DNA from 3 places in the Arthrobacter sp. 05T420 genome. Region 3 is predicted to be linked to each of the others. Evidence: riboswitches for the same ligand, from Rfam matches in the RefSeq annotation. Region 3 holds a riboswitch; each other region holds the start of a gene.
The links. Region 3 has a riboswitch for thiamine pyrophosphate ahead of AC1DEM_RS19365 (ECF transporter S component). Riboswitches for the same ligand answer to the same signal wherever they lie in the genome.
Positions count from the first base shown of each region.

Region 1: another riboswitch for thiamine pyrophosphate. It lies ahead of thiO (glycine oxidase ThiO); the one in region 3 lies ahead of AC1DEM_RS19365 (ECF transporter S component).
Region 2: another riboswitch for thiamine pyrophosphate. It lies ahead of AC1DEM_RS15155 (bifunctional hydroxymethylpyrimidine kinase/phosphomethylpyrimidine kinase); the one in region 3 lies ahead of AC1DEM_RS19365 (ECF transporter S component).

Region 1 is NZ_JBFTLG010000001.1:312,399-315,661, forward strand. It holds gene AC1DEM_RS01505 (RNB domain-containing ribonuclease) at 1-407, opposite strand, end outside; gene AC1DEM_RS01510 (ferritin-like fold-containing protein) at 449-1,120, shown strand; gene thiE (thiamine phosphate synthase) at 1,145-1,840, opposite strand; TPP riboswitch at 1,867-1,987, shown strand; gene thiO (glycine oxidase ThiO) at 1,982-3,223, shown strand; gene thiS (sulfur carrier protein ThiS) at 3,220-3,263, shown strand, end outside.
Region 2 is NZ_JBFTLG010000015.1:39,357-42,619, forward strand. It holds gene AC1DEM_RS15150 (Rne/Rng family ribonuclease) at 1-1,683, shown strand, start outside; TPP riboswitch at 1,829-1,926, shown strand; gene AC1DEM_RS15155 (bifunctional hydroxymethylpyrimidine kinase/phosphomethylpyrimidine kinase) at 1,909-3,263, shown strand, end outside.
Region 3 is NZ_JBFTLG010000022.1:79,575-82,837, reverse strand. It holds gene AC1DEM_RS19370 (ABC transporter ATP-binding protein) at 1-856, opposite strand, end outside; gene AC1DEM_RS19365 (ECF transporter S component) at 888-1,535, opposite strand; TPP riboswitch at 1,602-1,745, opposite strand; gene AC1DEM_RS19360 (heme-degrading domain-containing protein) at 1,932-2,477, shown strand; gene AC1DEM_RS19355 (DUF4235 domain-containing protein) at 2,517-2,780, shown strand; gene mnhG (monovalent cation/H(+) antiporter subunit G) at 2,851-3,263, opposite strand, start outside; gene AC1DEM_RS19345 (MrpF/PhaF family protein) at 3,260-3,263, opposite strand, start outside.

The DNA.
Region 1 (3,263 bases), on a different contig from region 3:
AGGCTGCCGGCGGCCTCGCTGATGATCTCCGGGTGCAGCGGAATCCGGCCGTCCGGGGTGTAGAAGGTCTGGCCGCGGCGCCGGGTCTCGGCGTCGAGCGCCCCGCCCGGGGCGACAAAGGAGGGGACATCGGCGATGGCGTAGAACACCTTGTAGCCCCCGTTGCTCCGTTCGATGAACAGGGCCTGATCGAGGTCGGTGGACGATGCCGGATCAATGGTCACGAACTCGACGTGCGTCAGGTCCAGGTCCGGCAGCTTGTGCTCGGCCACCGCTGCTTCCGCGTCGCGCAGCACGTCCTCGGGGAACGGACCGGGCAGTTCCAGCGTGGTGCGCAACGCCTTGAGAGCCTCGGCAAGCTGGTTCTGCTGCTCGTGGACACTGGGGGTCAGGCGATGATGTGACACGAAAATCAGGGTAGCCCGATTTCCGCTATTAGTCTTGGATGATGAGCGCAACTGCGGACGATCCTGCCCTCTACAACAGCTTGGTGGCGGATCTGCTGGGGGTCCTGGCGTACGGCGAGCTTTCCGCCTTCGAGCGGCTGTCCTCGAGTGCCCGGTATTCGCCCACGCTGCATGACCGTGCGGTGCTGGGCAGCATGGCGGTGGTCGAGTTCCAGCATTACGAACTGGTCCGCGCCCGGCTCGAGCACATGGGCCTGGACACCGAGGCTGTCATGCTGCCGTTCCAGCCGTCGGTGGACCACTTCCACGAGCGCACGCGCCCGGCGGACTGGTATGAGGCGCTCATGAAGGCCTACGTGATCGACACCGTCTCCGCGGACTTTTACCGCGCCGTCGGCCGGTACGTCGACGCCGGGACCCGGGAGCTGATCGGGCAGGTCCGCTCCACCGGCGAGTCCACGGCCGTGCTCCAGGAGCGGCTCAAGGCGGCCCTGGCCGATGATCCCCGGCTGGCGTCGCGCCTGGCGCTGTGGGCCAGGCGCCTGCTGGGCGAGGTCCTGACCCATGCCCAGCGGCTCAGCCTTGAGCACGCGTTCCTCGCCGGGCTCTCGGGCCTGGACGACGCCGGCGCCAGGGAGCTGGTCAGGGGCCTGACGGCCGAACTCGCGGCGAACCACGCCCGCCGGATGGCAGGGCTGGGGCTCGCCGGCTAGGTTCAGTGCAGGCCGGGAACCTGCCTAAGATGCCGCGGCGTCCAGCGCCGCCAGCAGCGCACCTGCGGCGTGGGCCGGATCAGGGGCGTCGGTGACCGCCCGGACCACCACGATCCGCCGGGCGCCGGCCTCGACTACCTGCTCAACGTTGCTGAGGTCGATCCCGCCGATCGCGAACCAGGGCATGACGCCGTCCACCTTGCCGGTTCCCTCAGCGTCCGCCCGGCCGATCGCCTGGGCGGCGTAGCGCACGAGGTCGAGGCCGACGGCGGCGCGTCCCGGTTTGGTGGGCGTCGCCCAGACGGGACCCACACAGAAGTAGTCGAGCCCTTTGCGGCCGGGCGAGGCAGCAATGGCGGCGTCCACCTGTTTCGGGCTGTGGGTGGACAGGCCGATCACGGCGTCCTTGCCCAGGAAGCCGCGGGCGGCGTCGAGCGAAATGTCCTTCTGGCCGATATGGAACACGGGTGCCCCGGACAAGGACGCGATGTCCGCCCGGTCGTTGACGGCCCACAACCGTCCGTGGCGCTGGGCCGCGGCGTGCAGGACCTCCAGGAGTTCGAGTTCCTCGGCCGCCTCAAGTGTTTTATCGCGCAGCTGGATGATGTCCACACCGCCGGCGAAGGCGGCGTCAACGAAGTCCTCGAAGTCGCCGCGGTCCCTGCGGGCGTCAGTGCACAAGTAGAGGCGGGCGGTGGTGTGGAGGGGGTCCTGGCTCATGGGTCCAGCCTAGTTCCTCTAAACTGGGCGCATACCGCGGGAGCCCGCAGCAGCCAAGTCGCTGCTGCAGGGCTGAGAGGGCGTCAGAGCCGACCGCTTGACCTGATCCGGCTAGTACCGGCGTAGGGAAGGAATTTTTTTATGGGCACACGAGCCGGCCGCGCAGCCGCCGCCGCAAATGACGCCGCCGACGTTGCCGTGATCGGCGGCGGGGTGATTGGCCATGGCATCGCGTTCGAGGCCAGCCGCTCGGGCCGGTCTGTGGTTTTGATCGACGATGCTCCCGGCAGCGGAGCCAGCTGGGCCGCGGCCGGCATGCTGGCCCCCGTCAGCGAGCTGCATTACCAGGAGGAGCAGCTGCTGGAACTGATGCTTGAGTCGTCCCGGCTGTGGCCCGGATTCGCTGCCGGCCTCGACGCCGGCGGCGCGGATTCCCTGGCCGGTACCGGCTACCTGACGACGTCGACCCTCGCGGTCGGGGCCGACGCGGCGGACCGGCGCGCGCTCGCGGACCTGAGGGAGGTCCAGCAGGCCTGCGGCCTCACCGTGGAACCACTGACAGTGCGCGAGGCCCGCAGCCGGGAGCCCCTGCTGAGCCCGGGCATCTCCTGCGCCTTCGACATCCCGGCCGACCACCAGGTGGACCCCCGGCTGCTGCTCACCCGGCTCGCCAGCGTGCTCGGCGCGGAGGGCGGGAGCTTTGTCCGGCGGCGCGCGGCGGGCCTGCTGTGGCAGGACGGCACGGTTGCCGGGGTACGGCTCGCGGGCGGCGGTTCCGTGCGGGCTGCGGAAACGGTAATCGCCAACGGCCTTGGCGCCGCCGGGCTCGAGGACCTGCCCACCGGGCTGGCGCTGCCGCTGCGGCCTGTCTATGGCGACATCCTCCGGCTTCGCGTGCCCCCGCGTCTGTTGCCGCTGCTCACGGCCACCGTGCGGGGCATGGTGCGCGGGGTCCCGGTGTACATCGTTCCCCGCCAGGACGGCACCGTGGTGATCGGAGCCACCCAGCGTGAGGACGGGCCGTCGGATCCCCATGCGGTTTCTGCCGGCGGCGTCTACCAGCTGCTAAGGGATGCCCAGCAGCTGGTGCCCGCGGTCGCCGAGCTGGAGCTGCTGGAAGCCACGGCGCGGGCCCGGCCCGGCACGCCGGACAACGCCCCGTTGCTGGGACGGGTCGCCCGCCCGGACGGTGGGGACGTCCCGGGGCTCATCATCGCCACCGGTTTCTTCCGGCACGGCGTCCTGCTGACCCCCGCGGCTGCGGCCGTGTGCCGGCAACTCATGGACGGGACGCCGGGCCCGCGCTGGGCCGGGTTCCGCCCCGACCGTTTTTCCCGCACCCCGGACACGTCCGGGGACAGCCCCAAGAAGGAAGCAGCATGAACATCAGACTGAACGGAACGGAGCAGAGCGTCGCCGACGG
Region 2 (3,263 bases), on a different contig from region 3:
CTCGTGTACGTGCCCGGCGGTTCCATGACCGGCATCTCCCGCAAGCTGCCCGACGTCGAACGCAACCGCCTCAAGCGCATCCTCAAGGACCGCCTGCCCGAGGACGCGGGCGTCATTGTCCGCACCGCGGCCGAGGGTGCCTCCGAGGAAGAGCTGACGCACGACATCAACCGCCTCCGCGCACAGTGGGAGGGCATCGAGAGCCAGTCGACGTCCACCAAGATCCTCGCTCCCGAGCTGCTCTACGGCGAACCTGACCTGACCATCAAGGTGGTCCGCGACGTCTTCAACGAGGACTTCTCCAAGCTGATCGTCTCCGGCGAGGAAGCCTGGGACACCATCGAGGCCTACGTCACCTACGTGGCACCGGACCTCGTGGGCCGGCTCGAGAAGTGGACCAAGGATACGGACATCTTCGCTGCCTGGCGCATCGACGAGCAGATCCACAAGGCCCTGGACCGGAAGGTCTTCCTGCCCTCCGGCGGCTCCCTCGTGATCGACCGCACCGAAGCCATGACCGTGGTGGACGTCAACACCGGCAAGTTCACCGGCTCCGGCGGCAACCTCGAGGAAACCGTCACCAAGAACAACCTGGAAGCCGCCGAGGAAGTGGTCCGGCAGCTGCGCCTGCGCGACATTGGCGGCATCATCGTGATCGACTTCATCGACATGGTGCTCGAATCCAACCGCGACCTCGTGCTGCGCCGCATGGTGGAGTGCCTGGGCCGGGACCGGACCAAGCACCAGGTGGCCGAGGTGACCTCGCTGGGCCTCGTGCAGATGACCCGCAAGCGGATGGGCACCGGGCTGCTGGAGGTCTTTGGCGAACAGTGCGAAACCTGCGCGGGCCGCGGCATCGTCACGCACGACGAGCCCGTGGAACACCGCCGCGCCAACACGGTTGCCGCGGAGCACTACGTGCCGCGCACCGAGGCTCAGCCGGTTGCCCGTACGGAGCGCAAGAGCCGTCGCCGCGGCAGGGGAGCCCAGGGCCCGGAGACCGCTCCGGCCACGCCCGCCGCCGTCCACGCCGAGCCCACCGAGGCCGAACGCCACGCCAAGGCTGAAGCCACCCGTGCCGCTCTGGCGAACATCGCCGCCGCTGCGCACGCCGCGCATCTGCACGACGGTGAGGCAGCCGCTGCCAGCGACGCCGGGGCCCGCCAGGCCGCCGTCGACGCCGTCACACAGCTTGCTGCCGCGGAAGAGGCAGCCGGACGCCCCGCGACCGTGCTGACGTTCGGCGGCGAACAGGTGGCCCTGCCCTTCGTCGAGCACGCCGAGGACGCGCCGGAACCGGCCCTGACCCTGGACCTGCTGACCGAGGCCTTCGCCAACCTGGGCGACGCCGAGGCCGGCAAGCAGGCCGCTAGGCAGGACGAGTTGCAGGCCCCGGCCACCGAAGCACCCGAGGCGCCCGCAACCGTGCGCGCTGCGGAGGCTCCGGCTTCACGGGCAGCGGACACCACCACCCGTGGCCGTCGCGGGCGCCGCAACCGGAGCGCCAGCCGCGCCCAGGGCGCTGCGAACGAGACCTCCGTGGAGCACCGCGAGGCCACACGGCCTGCAGCGGCAGGATCTGTTCACGAGGCCAAGGCACCCGCAGCGGCCAGGCCGGCCTCCGTCCCGGCCGGTAACGAGCCGATCATCCTCGGCGTCGGCGTACCGGCGTCGGAGCTCTAGTCCTCCGCGACTCATCGCTTCCCCGGCCGGTCACTTCGACCGGTCGGGCTGCGGGCCCGGGCCCGAGCGGGCGTAACATACGTCCGCTCCGGCCCGGGCCCGCTGCTGCGTTAACGGGCCAGCCCGGCGGCAACGGCTAGGCTGGGACACTGACACGGGGTGCCGCGCATCGGGCCGGCTGAGATCCAGACCCGTTGAACCTGTCCGGTTAGCACCGGCGAAGGGATGTCTGACTTGTCCGCGAGATCGAATCCGTCCGAGTTTCCGCCCAGCGAGTTTCTGCTCCCCCAGTCCTCACCGCCGTCCCCGTCCGCGCCGCTGCGCATTCCCCGCGTGCTCGCCATCGCCGGCTCCGACCCGTCCGGCGGGGCCGGGATCCAGGCCGACCTGAAGAGCATCGCAGCCAACGGCGGCTACGGCATGGCCGCCATCACGGCCCTGACAGCACAAAATACCCAGGGCGTGCGCGCCGTCCACGTGCCCCCGGCCGCGTTCCTCACCGCCCAGCTGGACGCCATCAGCGACGACATCGGCATCGATGCCGTCAAGATCGGCATGCTCGGCGACGCCGCAGTGATCCACGCCGTCCGCGTCTGGCTGGAGAAGGTGCGGCCCGCCGTCGTCGTCCTGGACCCGGTAATGGTCGCCACCAGCGGCGACCGGCTGCTCCAGGAGTCGGCCGAGGCCGCCCTGCAGGCCCTCCTGCCGCTGGCGGACCTCATCACGCCGAACCTGGCCGAACTCGCTATCCTGCTCAAAGAGCCCGCCGCGGCCGACTGGGCCGAGGCCCTGGCCCAGGGCAAGCGGCTGGCCGCCCTGACCGGCACCACTGTGCTGGTCAAGGGCGGTCATCTCCAGGGCGGACAACCCGGGAACGGGCCCGGCCCTGACTGCGATGACGGCGACGTCGCGCAGGGCGGGAACGGCGCCGACGGCGGCTGCCCGGATGCGCTGGTCAACACCGGTGGCCTGCTCGGCACCGAAACGGTGGTGGTGCCGGGGGAGCGGATCGCCACGCGCAACAGCCACGGCACCGGCTGCTCCCTGTCCTCGGCCATGGCCACCGTGCAGGCCCGGGTGGGGGACTGGGAAGCGGCGTTGCGGGAGGTGAAGCCGTGGCTGCTGGGTGCGCTCCGTGAAGCCGCGGTCCTGGACGTCGGTTCCGGGAACGGCCCGGTCCACCACTTCCACCACGTGCAGCACCTCGCGAACGGCCAGCACGGCCAGGTCAGCCAGGCAAGCCACGTACACGGTCCGGCCGAAGGCGAGTTCGCCGCAGCCCTGCGCGAAGGGGCTTCTGGCGATCTTGACGCCATCTACGCCCTGGACTTCATCCGCGGACTGGCCGACGGAACCCTGCCCGAGCACGAGTTCGCCTACTACCTCGCCCAGGACGCCATCTACCTCAACGGCTACTCCCGGGTCCTGGCCCGAGCTGCCGCGATCGCCCCCACCGAGGCCGAACAGCTGTTCTGGGCCCGTTCGGCGCAGACCTGCCTGGAGGTCGAGTCCGAGCTGCACCGGTCCTGGCTTAGCACCCGCCCCACGGCGCCCACCCTGGGCCCAGTGACGAAGTCCTA
Region 3 (3,263 bases):
TACGCGCCGGCAGCCGCGTCCGGGTCGCCGGGACGTAGCCCGGCACCCAGACGCCCGCACCAATGAGCATGTCCCGCGCCTCGGCCAGGACCTGGTCCGGCGGCCCGTCAATGAGTACGGCGGAGTTCAATACCGCGGAGTCCGGGGCGGACCCGGGCTGCAGCACCACAATCCTGTCCACCAGGTCTTTCCAGATCCCCACCCGGTGCTCCACGACCACCAGGGTGGCGCCGGTCTTGTCCAGGCAGCGGCCCACGGCATCCCGGACCTCCAGGACGCCGGCCGGGTCGAGGTTGGCGGTCGGCTCGTCGAGCAGCAGCAGCCCCGGCCGCATCGCGAGGATCCCGGCGAGCGCCAGCCGCTGCTTTTGTCCGCCGGAGAGGGCCGCGGTTGGGTGGTCCAGCGGCAGCCCGCCCAGCCCGACGTCGTCGAGCGCCTCGCGCACGCGCGGCCAGATCTCTGCCGCCGGGACCGCGAGGTTCTCCGCCCCGAAGGCGACGTCGTCGCCGACGCGGGAAAGCACCACCTGGGTTTCCGGGTCCTGCTGCACAAGCCCGGCGCGGCCGCGCTGCGCCCGTGGCGGGGCACCGTCGATCAGCAGGCTTCCGGTCTCGTCGGCGTCGCCAGAGTCGCCCGCTAACCCCGAGACGCCGGCCGCGCCGTCGCCCAGCACGCCAGCCAGGGCGTGGAGCAGGGTCGATTTGCCGGCGCCAGAGGGCCCCAGCAGAAGCACGCGCTCCCCCGGCCGGATGTCCAGGTCAAGGCCGCTGACCGCGGGCCGGGGCCGTCCGGCATGCCGCCAGCCCCAGCCGCGGGCTGTGACGGCGGCCGGCCGGACGCCTGGTGAAGATCTCATGGGTTCCCTGCAGAATTTAGGATGGGAGGGATCAGGAGAACACGGGTTCCGTGGCAGCCTTGCGGGAGGCAAAGGAGCCCAGCACTCCGGTCTTGGCCAGGCCGCGGGTGGCGAGCCAGGCCAGCCCGCCGGCAATAATTGCGCCCGAGATTGTGGTGAAAACGATGTAGGCGAGCTTGTCCCCGGCTGCGTAGGCGATGTTCCAGCCCCACGGCAGGAAGGAATCGTTCAGGCCGCAGAAGAGGCCCGCGCCGGCTCCGGCGAGCAGGGAGACCGGCAGGTTGAACTTCTTGTAGAGGAAGGCCGCGAAGACCAGTTCCGCGCCGAGGCCCTGCAGGATTCCGGAGATCAGTACGGTGGTGCCGTACTGCGAACCCATGATGAGCTCGCCCGTGGCCGCGACGGTTTCACAAAAGAGTGCGGCACCCGGTTTGCGGATGATGAGCATGCCCAGCACCGCCGGGATCATCCAGCCGCCGGCGTACAGTCCGCTCAGCGGCGGGTAGAGCGCGTTGACCGGGGCGGAAATCAGGTTCGCGCCCTGGGACCAGGCCCAGAAAATGACGCCGCCGGCAACGGCGATCAACGCGGCCACCACGATGTCCACCACCCGCCAGCTGTAGTCGCGCCGGGCGGATGAACGGCTGGCGGAACCATGCTGTGCTGAAATATCTGTCATGTCGTCCTCCTGAGGAACAGGAGGGGAGGGTGCTCCGGCCGGCCTCGGCTTCCGCCGCCCTCCGCGCACCCTGAGAACTCGACTCCCTTGCGCCGGTACTAACCGGATCAGGTTCGAGGGTCTGCGGCTGTCCGCACTCTCAGCGCCCACCAACGGTTTCCCCGGATATTTCCGGCGATGCCCGGCGGCGGCGCTCCCCTGTCGTAAATTATTTCGCCCTTGTGGGCTGGCTCAGTTTACACCCGGACGGCCGGGTTTTCAGTGGTGTGCCGTCACAATCGGGGGCCGGAAAGGGCCGGCCACCGCGGCCGGGAAAAGCTGCTTGATAGAGTCGACGTGTCGGACACCCGGACCCGCCAGCGGGCGGCCGCGTCACCTACGGGAAGCTGGATTATTTTGCCGCAGACACCAGCCACACACGATCCCTCCGGGGAATACGACCCTGACTCGAGCGAGCCGCAGCCGCCGGGGTCACTGGCGGCGCTCATCGGCCGCGTGCTGGCCGAGATGGATGCGCTCCAGTTCGCCGCGTTCAGCAAGGACGATGCCCTGGACCTCGGCCTCCTCCTGGTCGAGCTGGGCAGGCAACGCTCGCTGCCCATCGCCGTCGACATCACCAAAGGCGAGCAGGTGCTCTTCCATGCCGCACTGGACGGCGCCACGCCGGACAACGAGCGCTGGATCAACGCCAAGAAGCGCACCGCACTGCGGTACGAGGTCCCGTCGCTGCTGGTGGGCCTCCGGGCCCGGGCTGCCGGCGGAAGGATCGAGGACAACGCCTGGTGGGATCAGACGGAGTTCGCCGCCCACGGCGGAGCGTTCCCGATCTACGTGCGCGGCACGGGCGCCGTCGCCGTCGTCACGGTCTCCGGCCTGCCTCAGAAGGCGGACCACGACCTCGTGGTCGAGGCCCTGCGGATGGTCCTGACACCGGAACGCTAGGCTAGGGGAAAGCCGTTCCCGTCCCAAGGAGACCGAAGAATGAACATCGTCATCAAGCTGCTCGGCACCGGCATCAGCCTCTTGGCCGGCTTTGCCGGCACCAAGCTGGTGGACACCATCTGGGAAAAGTCCACGGGCAACAAGCCGCCCACGGGCCACGAGGACGACGTCCCCACCACGCTGCGCTCGGCCCTGACCTTCGCCCTGATCTCCGCATCGGTCAGCGCCATCATCCAGGTGCTCGCCAACCGCGGCACCCAGCGCGCGATCACCCGCTTCGCCAAGACCCAGGACGTCGTCTGACCTGACTCGGCTAGCCGCGGCACCGGCCGCGGCATGGCCGACGACGCTGGCCGCCGCGCCCCGCACGGGCTCAGCGGCCAGCGTCGTCGTCGTCCACTGCGTGGTTGGCTGCCTGCTGCGCGGCTTTCTGGGCGGCTTTCTGGGCAGCTTTCTGGACTACGGCCTCAAGCTCGTCGGAGCTCAGCAGCTCCGGATGCAGGTGCTTGGTCCGGTAGCCGGCCCGGCCCACCATGTGGGCGGACACGGGAACGGTGAGCAGTTGGAAGAGCCAGGCAACCATCAGGACGGGCCACACCCACCAGGTGCGCATCTGCAGGCCAAGGGCCGCCAGCAGCAGGAACAAGCCCAGGACCTGCGGCTTGGTGGCGGCGTGCATCCTGCTCATGAGGTCCGGGAACCGCAACAGCCCGATCGCGGCGCCGAGGGACATGAGCGCGCCGACCACCATGAACACGGCGGAGAGGGCATCGATCACTGTTTCAG